One region of the Streptomyces sp. NPDC017936 genome, then DNA from elsewhere that is predicted to be linked to it. Evidence: riboswitches for the same ligand, from Rfam matches in the RefSeq annotation. Region 1 holds a riboswitch; each other region holds the start of a gene.
The links. Region 1 has a riboswitch for S-adenosylmethionine ahead of ACH4F6_RS29040 (aminotransferase class V-fold PLP-dependent enzyme). Riboswitches for the same ligand answer to the same signal wherever they lie in the genome.
Positions count from the first base shown of each region.

Region 1 (4,874 bases):
CGGTGTGATCGCCCTGTACCCGTTCATCGAGTCGTGGGTCACCGGCGACAAGCGCGAGCACCACATCCTGGACCGTCCGCGCAACGCCCCGACCCGTACGGCCTTCGGCGTCGCCTGGGTCACCGGCTACATGATCATGCTGATCGGTGGTGGCAACGACATCTTCGCCACCCACTTCCACCTGTCGATCAACGCGGTCACCTGGTTCGTCCGGATCGGCTTCTTCGCCGGACCGGTCCTCGCCTTCGTGGTCACCAAGCGGATCTGCCTCGGCCTCCAGCGCCGCGACAAGGACAAGGTGCTGCACGGTCGCGAGACCGGCACCATCAAGCGCCTGCCGCACGGTGAGTACATCGAGGTCCACGAGCCGCTCAGCCAGGAGGCCCTGTACACGCTCACCGCGCACGAGCAGTACAAGCCGGCCGAGATCGGCCCGACGGTCGACGAGAACGGCGTCGAGCGCAAGGTGAAGCGCTCCGAGAAGGTCCGCGCCAAGCTGAGCAAGGCGTACTACGGCGAGGAGAGCCAGATCCCGAAGCCGACCGTCGAGGAGTACAAGGAGATCACGAGCGGCCACGGCCACCACTGATCACTGCGTCGCCACGCACCCCAGGAGGGCCCCGTCCGGTGTTCGGACGGGGCCCTTCGCCGTGCCCGCGGCTGGATAGGGTGGAGCCGTCGATACGCGCGTCCCGGGGAGCGGGACCGGACTGACCCAGGAGCGGCATATGAGCGCTGTGACCCCCGCTGGAGGCGACACCGCGGCGGGCCGTTCCTGGCCCGCCCTGCTGAACGGCCTGCTGGAGGGCCGGGACCTCAGCGCGGACGACACCGCCTGGGCGATGGACCTGATCATGCGCGGCGAGGCGACCGACGCGCAGATCGCCGGGTTCGCGGTGGCGCTGCGCGCCAAGGGCGAGACGGTCGAGGAGATCACCGGCCTGGTCCGGACGATGTACGAGCACGCCAACGTGATCGAGGTGCCGGGGCGGACCGTCGACATCGTCGGCACCGGCGGCGACGGCGCGAAGACGGTGAACATCTCCACGATGTCGTCGATCGTCATCGCCGGCACGGGCGCGAAGGTCGTCAAGCACGGCAACCGGGCCGCCTCCTCCGCGTCCGGCGCCTCGGACGTCCTGGAGAAGCTGGGCGTCAACCTGGAACTGACCCCGCGGCGGGTGGCCGAGGTGGCCGAGGAGGCCGGCATCACCTTCTGCTTCGCGGTCAAGTTCCACCCGGCGCTGCGCCACGTCGCCGCCGCGCGCGGACAGCTGGGCATCCGGACCACCTTCAACGCGCTCGGTCCGCTGACCAACCCGGCGAAGGTGAAGGCGCAGGCGGTGGGGGTGGCCGATCCGCGCATGGCCCCGCTCATCGCCGGTGTCCTCGCCGAGCGCGGCAACTCCTCCCTGGTGTTCCGCGGCGACGACGGCTTCGACGAGCTGACGACCACGTCCACCTCCCGGGTGTGGATCGTGCGCGACGGCAAGGTCACCGAGGAGACCTTCGACCCGCGGGACGTCGGCATCGAGCTGGTGCCGGTGGAGGCGCTGCGGGGCGCGGACCCGTCGTACAACGCGGAGGTCGCGCGACGGCTGCTGGAGGGGGAGACGGGCCCGGTGCGCGACGCCGTCCTGCTGAACGCGGCGGCGGCCCTGGTGGCGCTGGACCCGACGGACGCGCCGCTGGCCGAGCAGATCCGCGCCGGCATGGAGAAGGCGGCGCAGTCCATCGACTCCGGGGCGGCCGAGCGGGCGCTGGAGCGCTGGGTGGCGGCCAGCAACGCGTAGCGGACACCGGGTGCGGTCCCGCGATCCGGACACGGGTTGCGGGACCGCGATCACTTAGCGTACGTTCTCCCCCAGGTCATGAGTGACAGTCATGAGGCCCCGGCCGACTGTCCGGCAACCCTCCGTCCGTGGCGGGGTGCCCCGGGTGAAGACCAGGTCGTGGGCAGCGAGGTCCACGGCAAGCGCGGACCCCTCGAGCAACCAGGGGTCCTGGTCGTCGAGGAGCCTTCCGTGAGCAAGCGAATGCGATAGGGCCGCAGAGCCCCGCCTCCGCATCCCTTTCACCTCTTCCACCGCGTCCGTGCCGTCGACGCGCCGTCCGGCACGGTGCGGTGTCCTCCTCGAGGGTTCCCACCGAGCGCCCTCGCCTGCCTTCACGGGAGTTCCGCCATGTCCGTCTCCACCGCTGCCGCCGCCCAGTCCGTCTGTGCCCCGCTGCCCGTTCTGGGCGCGGATGTCACCGTCCCGCTCGTCACGGGCGGCGAGGTCGCCTACGCGGCGCTCGACTACGCGGCCAGCGCCCCCGCCCTCCAGCGCGTCTGGGACGACGTGGCGGCCTACGCCCCGTACTACGGCAGCGTCCACCGCGGCGCCGGATACCTCTCCCAGCTCTCCACCGACCTCTTCGAGAACGCCCGCAGGACGGTCGCGGAGTTCCTCGACTGCCGCGCCGACGACCAGCTGGTGTTCACCCGCTCCACCACGGACTCCCTGAACCTCCTGGCCGCGGCCCTCCCCGCCGGCTGCCAGGTCTTCGTCTTCGAGACCGAGCACCACGCCTCGCTGCTGCCCTGGAAGGACGCCCGGGTCACCTGCCTCGACGCCCCGCGCACCCCGGGCCGGGCCGTCGAGACCCTGGAGCGCGCCCTCGCCGGCCGCGACCCTCACGGCCCGGCCCTGGTCTGCGTGACCGGCGCCTCGAACGTCACCGGCGAGCTGTGGCCGGTCCGCGAGCTGGCCGCCGCCGCCCACGCCCACGGCGCCCGGATCGTCCTGGACGCGGCCCAGCTGGCCCCGCACCACCCGGTGTCCGTCCAGGACCTCGACGTCGACTGGGTCGCCTTCTCCGGGCACAAGCTGTACGCCCCCTTCGGTGCCGGCGTCCTGGCCGGGCGGGCCGACTGGCTGCGGGAGGCCGACCCCTACCTCGCCGGCGGCGGCGCCAGCCGCAGGGTCACCCGGCGCGAGGACGGGGGAGTGGACGTGGAGTGGCACGAGAGCGCCGCCCGGCACGAGGCCGGCTCCCCGAACGTGATCGGCGCCTACGCCGTCGCCTCCGCCTGCCGGGCCCTGACCGAGGCGGGCTTCGACACGCTGGTAGCCCGCGAGCGGTACCTGATCGACAAGGTGCGCACCGGCCTGGCCGAGGTCCCCGAGGTGCGCGTGCTGTCCCTGTTCGGTGACGACGCCCCGCGCGTGGGCGTGATCTCCTTCGTCGTCGAGGGCTGGAACAGCTCCCACTTCGCCGCCGCCCTCTCCGCCGAGTACGGCATCGGCGTCCGCGACGGCCTCTTCTGCGCCCACCCGCTGGTCCGCACCCTGCTGGGCGGCGAACCCCGGAGCCAGGGCGAGTGCGGTTCCCCCGAGGCCGCCCCCGGCGAGAAGTCCCTCAACGCCGTCCGGGTGAGCTTCGGCGCGGGCACCCCGGACGAGCACGTGGAGCGTTTCGTGAACGCGGTGAAGGAGCTGGTGAGCGACGGCGCGAAGTGGCGGTACCGGACGGAGGACGGCCGCTGCGTCCCGGCGGTGTGAGGGGGGCCTCGCGCGCGGGAGCCGTGTCAGGGGGTCAGGAGTCCAGCCCGATCGCGAACGCCGCCTCCAGGTCGTGCTGCGAGTAGGTGCGGAAGGCGACGTGCGTGTCCGTCGCCTCCACGCCGGGGATCTTGCTGATCCGCCCCGGGATGACCTCCGCCAGGTCCTCGTGCTGCCGCACCCGCACCATGGCGATCAGGTCGTACGTGCCGGTGACGGAGAAGACCTCGCTCACGGAGTCCAGCGAAGCGATCCGCTCGGCGATCTCGGGGATCCGGTCCACGCTGGTCTTGATGAGGACGATCGCGGTGATCACGGCTGGTTCTCTCCCTCGGGGGCCGGAGCTGGGGCGGCCTTCACTCTAGTCGTCCCCTGGAACCGGGCCCACGCGAAGACCAGGCCCAGGCCGAAGCCCAGCAGATGGGCCAGGTACGCCACGCCCGGCCCCCGGGCGGCCTGCCCCGCGGCCACCCACTGCAGGGCCGCCCAGAAGGGCAGCACGACCCACGCCGGGAAGCGCAGCGGCAGGAAGAACAGGAACGGCAGGAGACTGGTCACCCGCGCCCGGGGGAACAGGTACAGGCACGCGCCGAGGACCGCCGAGATCGCCCCCGAGGCACCGACCAGGGACTGTCCGGAGTCGGCGTGCGCGGCGGCGTACCCCACCAGGGCCAGGTAGCCGCAGCCGAGGTAGAAGAGCGTGAACTGGACGTGGCCCATGCGGCGCTCGGTCATGGCGCCGAAGACGTAGAGGAAGAGCATGTTGCCCAGCAGGTGCACCCAGCCGCCGTGGACGAACAGGGCCGTCGCGGGGGTGAGCGCGGAGGGCGCCGCGCCCTCGAACAGCTCGGCCGGGACCACTCCCCACCGGTGGAAGTAGGCGCGCCGGGCGGCCGGCAGGGCCTCGCCGGTGCCGTACGCCGTGCCGATGCCCGAGGCGGGGCCGGTCACGAAGATCACACAGCACAGGGTGATCAGCGCGTACGTCACCGGCGCGCGGGGCCGCCGGATCGCTCTGCCCACGGTCCTGCGCACGGTGCCGATCCAGTCGCCGGTCATGAACACAGAGCATGACGTAACGGGACGCAATGCCCCGGACCGCCTCGCCGCCGTGGACAGGGGGGCGACGGGTACCCGCCAGGCCGTAGGGTTACGAGCCACATGGACCGGGGAGCCCTTGGGCGCGCCCCGGCGTCCGAAGACCGACACTAGAAGGAAGCGGACGGTCACGATGACGGTTCCCCTGCCGACCGCCACCACGCGGTGGCGCTGCACGCTCTGCGGCAACCTCACCCGGTTCGACGTGACGCGCTCGTCGAAGGTCGTCGA
Region 1 is NZ_JBIRHK010000015.1:227,591-232,464, forward strand. It holds gene ACH4F6_RS29030 (cytochrome bc complex cytochrome b subunit) at 1-589, shown strand, start outside; gene trpD (anthranilate phosphoribosyltransferase) at 729-1,793, shown strand; SAM riboswitch class IV at 1,868-1,984, shown strand; gene ACH4F6_RS29040 (aminotransferase class V-fold PLP-dependent enzyme) at 2,184-3,545, shown strand; gene ACH4F6_RS29045 (Lrp/AsnC family transcriptional regulator) at 3,580-3,861, opposite strand; gene ACH4F6_RS29050 (rhomboid family intramembrane serine protease) at 3,858-4,604, opposite strand; gene ACH4F6_RS29055 (hypothetical protein) at 4,777-4,874, shown strand, end outside.

Region 2 (4,874 bases), on a different contig from region 1:
CATGGACAGCGCCTCGTGCAGGGCGCGGGCGGTCTCCAGGACGTCGTAGGGGTTCACCACCAGCGCGTCCTCGCCCAGCTCCCAGTACGCCCCCGCCTCCCGGGACAGCACCAGCGCGCAGCCCCGGTCGGAGACGACCGGCACCTCCTTGGCGACCAGGTTCATGCCGTCCCGGATGGGGTTGACCAGGGCCACGTCCGCGAGGCGGTAGGCGGCCAGGGAGCGGGCGAAGTCGTCCTTGACGTGCAGGACGACCGGGGTCCAGTCCGCGGTGCGGTACCGGTCGTTGATCTCCCGCGCCACCCGCTGCACCTCGGCGGTGTACTCGCGGTAGACGGCGAGGTCCTGGCGGGAGGGGTAGGCGAAGGCGACGTGGACGACCCGCTCGTGCCACTCCGGGTGGTCGTCGAGCAGCTGCCGGTACGCCAGCAGGCCGCGCACGATGTTCTTCGAGAGTTCGGTGCGGTCGACGCGGACGATCGTCCTGCGCGGGCCGCCGTCGGGGGCCGTGCCGATCTCCGCGCGCAGGACCGGGAGGCGTTCCTCGACGTCCGCCTCGTGGGAGCGGGCGCGCAGGAAGTCGGCGTCGGCGCCGAGGCCGTGCACCCCGACCAGGGTCCCGTCGAGGCCCCCCGCGAACTCCGCGCAGCACGCGGTGAACGCGTCCGCCCAGCGGTGGGTCAGGAAGCCCACGCGGTCCGCGCCGAGCATGCCCCGCAGCAGCTGGACGCGGATGTCGGCGGGCAGCAGGCCGAAGTAGTCCACCGGCGCCCACGGCGTGTGCGAGAAGTGGCCGATGCGCAGGTCGGGGCGGAGTTCGCGGAGCATGCCGGGGACCAGGCACAGGTGGTAGTCCTGCACCAGGACCGCCGCGCCCTCGGCCGCCTCCTGCGCCAGTGCCTCGGCGAAGGCCCGGTTGTAGGTCTCGTACGACGCCCACTGGCGCCGGAACTCCGCGTCGAAGACCGGCTCCAGCGGGGTCTGGTACAGCAGGTGGTGGAGGAACCAGAGCACGGAGTTGGCGATGCCGTTGTACGCGTCGGCGTGCACGTCGGCCGGGACGGGCAGCATCCGCACGCCCTCCTCGCCGACCCCGCGCCGGACCGCCTCCCGGTCGCCCTCGGACAGGGCCGAGCACACCCACAGGGCCCCCGCGTCGGGGCCGATCGCCGACAGCCCGGAGACCAGCCCGCCGCCGCCCCTCCTGGCGTGCAGCGAGCCGTCGTCGCGGACCGTGTAGGAGACCGGGCCGCGGTTGGACGCGACCAGCACCTGGGCGCCCCGGGCGCCCTGAGCAGCAGGACCGTGCGTGGAAGCCATACGCCTCAACCTAGCCCGGTCCTGATCCGCTCAAACGTACGGACGCGCTGTCGGAACGGGTCGTATCCGGCCGTATACGACCCGTCGCGCGGACGGCACGGCCCCGGTCACCGGACGGTCACGCGGCCTTGCGGGCCGCGTACTCCGCGATCTGCGCCATCGGGGGCCGCTCCTCCGTGTCCACCGGGTAGGTGCGCGGCTCGAAGCCGTCCGGGCCCCGCTCGAACTGGGTGAGGGAGGGCCGGACCAGGTGCCCCCGGGCCAGCCGCAGCTGGGCCGTGCGGTATATCGCCGCCGCCATCCGGCCGAGCGCCTGCCCGTCCTGGTGGCGGTGCTTGCGCACGCCCACGTCGACCTGGGCGAGGGCGTCGAGGCCCACCAGGTGCAGGGCGTCGACCAGCATGCCCAGCTCCACGCCGTAGCCGACGGGGAAGGGCAGCTGTTCCAGCAGGGTGCGGCGGGCCGCGTACTCGCCGCCCAGCGGCTGCACGAAGCCGGCCAGCCGCGGCCAGTGCAGGTTGAGCAGGGGGCGGGCCATCAGCTCCGTCACCCGGCCGCCCTGGCCGGCGGACCTGCCGGAGGCGGGCCCGTCCGACTCGGTGCCCAGCGGACGGTCGTACATGGCCTTCACCAGTTCGACGCCCGGGTCGGTGAGCAGCGGGCCCACGATCCCCGAGACGAAGTCGGAGGAGAACTCCTTCAGGTCGGCGTCGACGAAGCACACGATGTCCCCGGTGGTGGCCAGCAGGGAGCGCCACAGCACCTCGCCCTTGCCGGGCACGGCCGGCAGGCGCGGGAGGATCGTGTCCCGGTGGACGACCCGCGCGCCGGCCGCCGCGGCGACCTGCGAGGTGCGGTCGGTGGATCCCGAGTCGACGACGACGAGCTCGTCGACGAGCGGGACCTGCTGCATGAGGTCGTGACGGATGACCGCGACGATGTCGCCGACCGTCTCCTCCTCGTTCAGCGCGGGCAGCACCACGGACACCGACTGGCCCGAGGCGCGCTTGGCGGCCAGGATCCTGTGGAGCGGGCGGTCGGTCACCGACCAGGAGCGGGTGACCAACCAGCGCTCGACTTCTTCCAGCACGGTCTGCGGCTCCTCACTGTCGGGATCACGCGGGGTGCACGGGCGGTGACCCTGTGATCCATCTCGCGGTTCGGACGTCTGTCTCAACTGTCCAGGCCTTCGGTTACAGTCTTGAGCAACGCGGGTGACCATCGCATGTCCGGGGTCGTTCCGCGTCCCTGAGTTCAACAACCGCATACCGCTCATCCAGAGGGGCAGAGGGACACGGCCCGATGAAGCCCCGGCAACCCTCCAGCCGGTCCACCACGTCGTCGTGGTGAGGCTCCCGGCTAGGGAAGGTGCCAAATCCGTCTCACGGCGAGATGCGTCGTGAGGAAGATGAGGAGAAAGGGCCTCCCCTCACATGGCTGCGCAGACAGTTGCCACCACCACCGACTCCGCGAGCACCGTCGACCTCGGTCCCGCCGCCGCCCTCTCCTGTCGCGAGTGCGGTCACCGGGTGCCCCTCGGTCCGGTCTTCGCGTGCGAGGAGTGTTTCGGCCCGCTCGAGATCGCGTACGACTTCTCCTCCTACGACCCGGAGGAGCTCCGCAAGCGCATCGAGGCGGGACCCGCGAACATCTGGCGCTACGCGCCGCTGCTGCCCGTCCCGGCCGACGTGGCGGACAAGCCGAACCTCAACCCCGGCTGGACCAAGCTCGTCAAGGCCGACAACCTGGCGCGCGAACTGGGCGTGACCGGCGGGCTGTACGTGAAGGACGACTCCGGCAACCCGACCCACTCCTTCAAGGACCGGGTGGTCGCCCAGGCCCTGGAGGCCGCCCGCGCCTTCGGCTTCACCACCCTCTCCTGCTCCTCCACCGGCAACCTGGCCGGCGCCGTCGGCGCCGCCGCCGCCCGGGCCGGCTTCCGCTCCTGCGTGTTCATCCCGCACGACCTGGAGCAGGGCAAGGTCGTCATGGCCGCGATCTACGGCGGCGAACTCGTCGGCATCGAGGGCAACTACGACGACGTCAACCGCTTCTGCTCCGAGCTCATCGGCGACCCGGCGGGCGAGGGCTGGGGCTTCGTCAACGTCAACCTGCGGCCGTACTACGCCGAGGGCTCCAAGACGCTGGCGTACGAGATCTGCGAGCAGCTCGGCTGGCGGCTCCCGGACCAGCTGGTCGTCCCCATCGCCTCCGGCTCGCAGCTCACGAAGATCGACAAGGGTCTGCAGGAGCTGATCAAGCTCGGCCTCGTCGAGGACAGGCCGTACAAGATCTTCGGCGCCCAGGCCGAGGGCTGCTCGCCGGTGTCCACCGCCTACAAGGCCGGTCACGACGTCGTGCGCCCCCAGAAGCCGGACACCATCGCCAAGTCGCTCGCCATCGGCAACCCGGCGGACGGCCCGTACGTCCTCGACATCGCGCGGCGCACCGGCGGTGCGGTGGAGGACGTGACCGACGAGCAGATCGTCGACGCGATCAAGCTGCTCGCCCGGACGGAGGGCGTCTTCGCCGAGACGGCGGGTGGCGTGACGGTCGGCGTCACCAGGAAGCTGATCGAGAACGGTCTGCTGGACCCGAGCCTCACGACCGTCGTGCTCAACACCGGCGACGGGCTGAAGACGCTGGACGCGGTGGCCGGCACGGGGCTCACCGCGACCATCCGCCCCACCCTGGACTCGTTCCGTGAAGCCGGCCTCGCGTAGGCAGGACCCGCCGAATCACCTGACCGGAGGTCAGCAGCACATGAGCGTCACCGTCCGCATCCCCACCATCCTGCGCACCTACACCGGCGGCCAGGCCGAGGTGTCCGCCGAGGGGGCGACCCTCGCCGAGGTCATCGAGGACCTGGAGAAGAACCACACCGGCATCGCCGCGCGCGTCCTGGACGACCAGGGCAAGCTCCGACGGTTCGTCAACGTGTACGTGAACGACGACGACGTGCGGTTCGAGCAGGGGCTGGAGACGGCGACCCCCGCCGGCGCCGGCGTCTCGATCATCCCCGCCGTCGCCGGTGGCTGATCCCCGGTCGGTACCCGCCGGTAGTAACCGTCGGTAAGAGCGATGACCGTGCGTTCATCGAATTGCCCCCTCCGTGAGAGAAGCGGAGGGGGCAATTCAGTGTGGTTGAGCGCGGTACAGTTGGGGAACTCGCCGCCATTCGCACGCCGAACGCAGAGGAGTTCCGGCTTCGCGTGCGGTGAGAAGTAGCCAAAGTGTGCAGCTGTTTTGCGCCTTTCGTTCCCTATGTGAGGCCCGACTTGCCCTGAGTGCGGGGGAATTCTCGCCATATTTCGGGCCGCCCACGTCCAGAATTCTCGTCCGATCGACCTGTTGCAGACGGCAGTTGGACAGATACATTCAGCCGCGGTCGACGCGTTCCGGCGCACGCCCCCAACCAGTCTGGGGGGTGAGGTCTGACCCGGATCCGCGAAGTGTGGATCTGTGCAAGGGCCAGTAATAGGGGAGTTAGGCATGGCTCAGGGCACCGTCAAGTGGTTCAACGCGGAGAAGGGGTACGGCTTCATCGCGGTCGA
Region 2 is NZ_JBIRHK010000005.1:118,686-123,559, forward strand. It holds gene ACH4F6_RS12355 (trehalose-6-phosphate synthase) at 1-1,320, opposite strand, end outside; gene ACH4F6_RS12360 (glucosyl-3-phosphoglycerate synthase) at 1,439-2,410, opposite strand; SAM riboswitch class I at 2,590-2,735, shown strand; gene thrC (threonine synthase) at 2,754-4,043, shown strand; gene ACH4F6_RS12370 (MoaD/ThiS family protein) at 4,084-4,359, shown strand; gene ACH4F6_RS12375 (cold-shock protein) at 4,813-4,874, shown strand, end outside.
Region 2: linked by a shared signal. The riboswitch ahead of thrC (threonine synthase) and the one ahead of ACH4F6_RS29040 (aminotransferase class V-fold PLP-dependent enzyme) in region 1 are both predicted to bind S-adenosylmethionine.

Region 3 (4,874 bases), on a different contig from region 1:
GGCTGTCCTTAGTCGTTCGCAGAGGGATGGTGGAGGAGGCGTGGGGGGAAGCGGTGGGGCCCGGCCGGCCGGGTCAGAGGACCTTGCTCAGGAAGTCCCGGGTGCGCTCGTGCCGCGGCTTGTCCAGGACCTCGGCGGGCGGACCCTGTTCGACGATCCGGCCGCCGTCGATGAACACGACCCGGTCGGCGATCTCGCGGGCGAAGCCGATCTCGTGGGTGACGATCACCAGGGTGGTGCCGCTCCTCGCCAGGTCCTTGATGACGGCGAGGACCTCACCGACGAGTTCGGGGTCGAGGGCGGAGGTGGGTTCGTCGAAGAGGATGACCCCGGGGCGCAGCGCCAGGGCGCGGGCGATGGCCACGCGCTGCTGCTGACCGCCCGACAGCTGCCGGGGGTAGGCGGCCGCCTTGTCCGCCAGGCCGACCCGTTGCAGCAGTTCGCCGGCGAGTGTCCGGGCCTCCGCCTTGCCGAGCCTCCCGGTCGCCACCGGGGCGGCGGCCACGTTGTCCAGCACCGTCAGGTGCGGGAAGAGGTTGAAGTTCTGGAACACGAACCCGATGCGGCTGCGCTGGGTCAGGATGACCCGCTCGCTCAGCTCCTTCAGCCTCTCGCCCTGCCGGCGGACGCCGATGAGTTCGCCGTTGACGCTGACGTAGCCGATCTCCGGCTTCTCCAGGTGGTTGATGACCCGCAGCAGGGTGGACTTGCCGGAGCCGGACGGGCCGAGGATCACGGTGACCTCGCCGGGCCGCACCGTCAGGTCGACCCCGTCGAGCACCCGGTGGGAGCCGTACCACTTGTGCACGTCGTGCACCTCGACGGCGGCGGCGTCACGGGGCGTCCCGGCGGTCATACGGCGGCCTCCCGGCGGATGCGGTCCCGCAGGCCGGCGAGACCGGTCCGCAGCTTCTGCAACGGGGTCGGCGGCAGCGTGCGGGTGGCGCCGCGGGCGTAGTACCGCTCGACGTAGAACTGGACGACGGACACGACGCTGGTGAGGATCAGGTACCAGACGGTGACGACCAGCAGCAGCGGCACGATGTCACCGGGGTAGGTGGAGCCCATGGTCTGCGCGGTCCCGAACAGGTCGAGCAGCGAGACGTAGAAGACCAGCGAGGTGCTCTTGATCAGGCCGATGAGCTGGTTGACGTAGTTCGGGGTGATCGAGCGCAGCGCCTGCGGCCAGACGATCCTCCTGAACCGGTAGCCCTTCGGCAGGCCGAGCGCGGAGGCCGCCTCGTGCTGGCCCTGGTCGACGGAGAGGATGCCGCCCCGGACGACCTCGGCCGCGTACGCCGCCTCGTTGAGGCTGAGGCCGACGACGGCCACGGCCATGTCGGTGGCCAGCCGGGACTCGTCGAAGGTGAAGAAGGCCGGTCCGAAGGGGACGCCCACGCTGAGCGTCTGGTACAGGGCGCTGAAGTTGTAGAGGAACAGCAGGACCACGATCAGCGGTATCGAGCGGAACGCCCAGACGTAGGTCCAGCTCACCGCCCGCAGCACCGGGCTCTTCGAGAGCCGGGCCAGGGCGAGGAGGATGCCGCCGAGGAGCCCCAGCACCGCGCTGTACGCGGTGACCTCGAGGGTGATGAGGAGTCCGTCGAGGATGGTCGGCCGCAGGAACCAGTAGCCGAACCGGTCCCACTGGTAGAAGGGGTTGGAGACCAGACCGTGGAGGAACTGGGCCGCCAGGACCAGCACGATCGTGGTGGCGATCCAGCGGCCGGGGCGGCGCAGCGGCTGGACCCGCTGCGCGGTCAGCGGTTTTGACGGGGTGTCGGGGGACGGCGGTGCCTCGGTGACGGACACGGCGGCGCCTGGGGGTTCGCTCATGAGGGGCTCCGGCGGAATGGGGATGCCCCGGGACACGGCGGCCGCGGTGTGACCACGGCGGCCGCTTCGCGGCGGGACGGGACACACGGCAACGCACGGGAACCGGAGGCTGGGCGGACAAACACACCGCTCACGCGGTGTTCGTCAGGAACGCGGGGCTGCGGAGGGGGACGTCAGCCCCGACAGCGGGCACGGCCCGGTGCGGTACACAGTGCGCTGTTCACGCGGAGCAGGTCGACGGCCCGGTCGGCGACGAGCGGCTGCGCGGACGGGTGTACGCAGCCCCGAGGGCGGCGGGGCGCCGTCCTGAGAGCTGCGTACATGGTGTTCTCCGTCATCGTCACGGCCCCCGGGGGGGCCTCGCGCGCTTACCGAATCGTCCGTGCCGGCACGTCATCCGGTCCGGTCGTCACCTGGGGCACCCCACCGCGGCGCGAGGGTTGCCGGTCAGCAAGCCAGGGCTTGTCGCTGACGCTCATGACCGTTCTGGGCCGTAAGTTAAGACAGTTGCCCGAACGGATGTCAACGTCCGGTCCACTGGGTGGACCGGGTCAGGGGCGCCCGGCCTGCGGTCGCGGGCCCTGGTCGGGGGTCGCGTGGGCCGCCCAGTCCAGGATCTGGACAGCGGCCCCGGCGGCCTCCAGGCCCCGGCAGCGGGCGCGGTGACGGCGGTCGATGCCGTCGAGGTCGAGGTGTCCGCCGAACGCCGGGTGCGCGGCCAGACGGCGGGCGTAGGCCCACAGGGCCGGGTGGCCGGCGATGCGCTGCACGGCTCCCGCGTCGAGGTGGTGACGGTGCACGGTGTCGAGCTGCACCAGGGCCACCCACAACTCGACGTCGGCCGCCGTCATCCGATCACCGATCAGGTACGGTTGCGCGCTGAGCCCCCGCTCCAGGACGCCGAGCGTGGCGAGCAGGGTGTCGAGGGCCTCGGCGCGTTCCGTCGCGTCGGCGTGGGCCGCCCCGGCGCGCTGCGCGGCCTCCTCGATGCCCTGTGCGCACATCCGCTCGACGGCCTCGATCTCCGACCCGGCGCCGCACGGGTACAGCGTGGGCCGGCCGCCGCCGAAGCGGCGGGCGAGGTCGCGGGCGATGTCGGGGCCGTGGGTGGAGACGATCCGCCCGGACCAGTCGTCGCTCAGCACGGGGCCGACGGCGGGCCCGGTGTAGTGGTGGGCGCTGGCGTCGTAGAGCGGGCGCAGCGCCAGGTGGCCTCCGTCGGGACAGTCGGGCACGGCGGGCAGGAGCGTCAGCGGACAGGCCCGGTCCAGGCCGAGCAGGCCGTGGACGACGGCGATGCGCAGGCCGTCGGGGTCGGCCGTGGTCAGGTGGAGGCGGTAGCGGCGCGGCACGGCGTAGTGGCCGCTGCGGGCGTCGCGGCCGATGCGGCCCCGGAAGGCGGGGGCGGGACGGGTGGACGGGTGGGCGGCCGGCGGTGTGACGGACATGACTCTCCCAGGGGGCGGTCGCGCGGACGGACGCGCGGCGGATGCGACGTCTGGCGGGAGGGCGCGGCTCCGGTCCGCGCGCGCCGGCGGGGCCGGTGCCCTGGGGCACCGCCGGTGCGGCCGGGCGCGGGGTCGGGCCGGTTCAGCCCCGGGTGTCGATCGCGCTGCAGACGCGCAGCAGATCGATGTGACGGCGGGAGGTGAGAAGGGGCGACGACCACGCCGTGCGGCTCACGCGGCTGGCGACCGGCTCAAGGCACCCCATGCTTCCCTACCTGTTCACTAGGATTCCCGAACCGAGTGTCGATCGGGCCCCGGCCGCCGTCAAGAGGGCGTCCACGAGGTGAGTACGGCACTGCGGGGCGGCGCCCCGCGACGCGTGGCCCGGCGTCCACCGCCCCGCGGGGCGGCGCCCGGGCTCGGCGTCGCGCCTCCTGGCCGGGCGGACCGCTCCTGGACGGGCCCCTCCTGGGCGGACCGGCCCGTCCGCGGGCGACGGCGCACGGACGGGGGACGCGGGGTGGCGTGGTCCGGGTCCGGGGAGGCGGAGCGTGTCGTGGCGGGCGGCGACGAACGTGAGGGGGCGGCTCTCTAACCGGGCGTCGCCGTCCTCCTGCGGATCCGGCACGGCGCCTCCCGCGTCCGAGCCGTGCGGTGGTCTTCCGACGACCGAGGGCCCTGGCTCACCCGAGTGAACCAAGGCCCTGTACGAGGCGGGTTGCCGCCTCCGCGGTCGGGACGACAGGATTTGAACCTGCGACCCCTTGACCCCCAGTCAAGTGCGCTACCAAGCTGCGCCACGTCCCGTCGCGCTCCGCGACGGTGAACCGTGGGAACGCGCAGGTAAACACTACCGCACGCGCGCCGGTGCCGGGTCCCCTATCCGGCGGCTCCCGGCAGGGCCACGCCCAGCCGCGCGGCGCGCTCGGTCAGCTCGCGCCACACCTTCGGCGCGACCGGCACGCCCTTCTCCCCGCGCCCGGCGGCCACGGCGGCGCTGCGTTCGCCGGGGTAGAACACGCCCTCGGCGCCGTCCGCCGCGGGCAGGCCCTTCAGGGTGTCCAGAGTGGCGTCGACGGCCTCGGTGAAGGCGTCCGCGCCGCCGAAGGCGGCCGGGTCGACGGCGATGAGCAGCGCGTTCTGACGGTGCTCGCGTCCCGCCGGGTCGTCCGAGTGGAAGGACGCGAAGATCGGCGCGCCGACCAGCACGCTGGTCAGCAGTTCGAACGCCAGCGACATGCCGGATCCCTTCGCCCCGCCCAGCGGCAGCGGCATGACCGCCTTGTCCGGGTCGGTGGTCGGGGTGCCGTCCTCGGTGGCGGCCGCGCCCTCGGGCAGCGGGGTGCCGTTCGCCTTCGCCTGGCGGATCCTGCCCAGGGCGATGGTGGCGGTGGCCATGTCGAGCAGCAGCGGGGCGCGGGACGACGACTCGGCGGTCGGCACGGCGACGGCGAGCGGGCTGGTGGCGACCGCCGCGCCCTTGACGCCGGTGTAGCCCATGTTGGGCATGCCGGCGACGAAGCCGATGCCGACCAGCCCCTGCTCGGCGATCTTGGACACGTAGTAGCCGATGGCGCCGGTGTGCACGGT
Region 3 is NZ_JBIRHK010000002.1:629,750-634,623, reverse strand. It holds gene ACH4F6_RS06365 (amino acid ABC transporter ATP-binding protein) at 74-856, opposite strand; gene ACH4F6_RS06360 (amino acid ABC transporter permease) at 853-1,836, opposite strand; SAM riboswitch class IV at 2,196-2,319, opposite strand; gene ACH4F6_RS06355 (glutathione S-transferase C-terminal domain-containing protein) at 2,388-3,284, opposite strand; gene ACH4F6_RS06350 (putative leader peptide) at 3,427-3,549, opposite strand; tRNA gene ACH4F6_RS06345 (tRNA-Pro) at 4,018-4,091, opposite strand; gene ACH4F6_RS06340 (Ldh family oxidoreductase) at 4,164-4,874, opposite strand, start outside.
Region 3: linked by a shared signal. The riboswitch ahead of ACH4F6_RS06360 (amino acid ABC transporter permease) and the one ahead of ACH4F6_RS29040 (aminotransferase class V-fold PLP-dependent enzyme) in region 1 are both predicted to bind S-adenosylmethionine.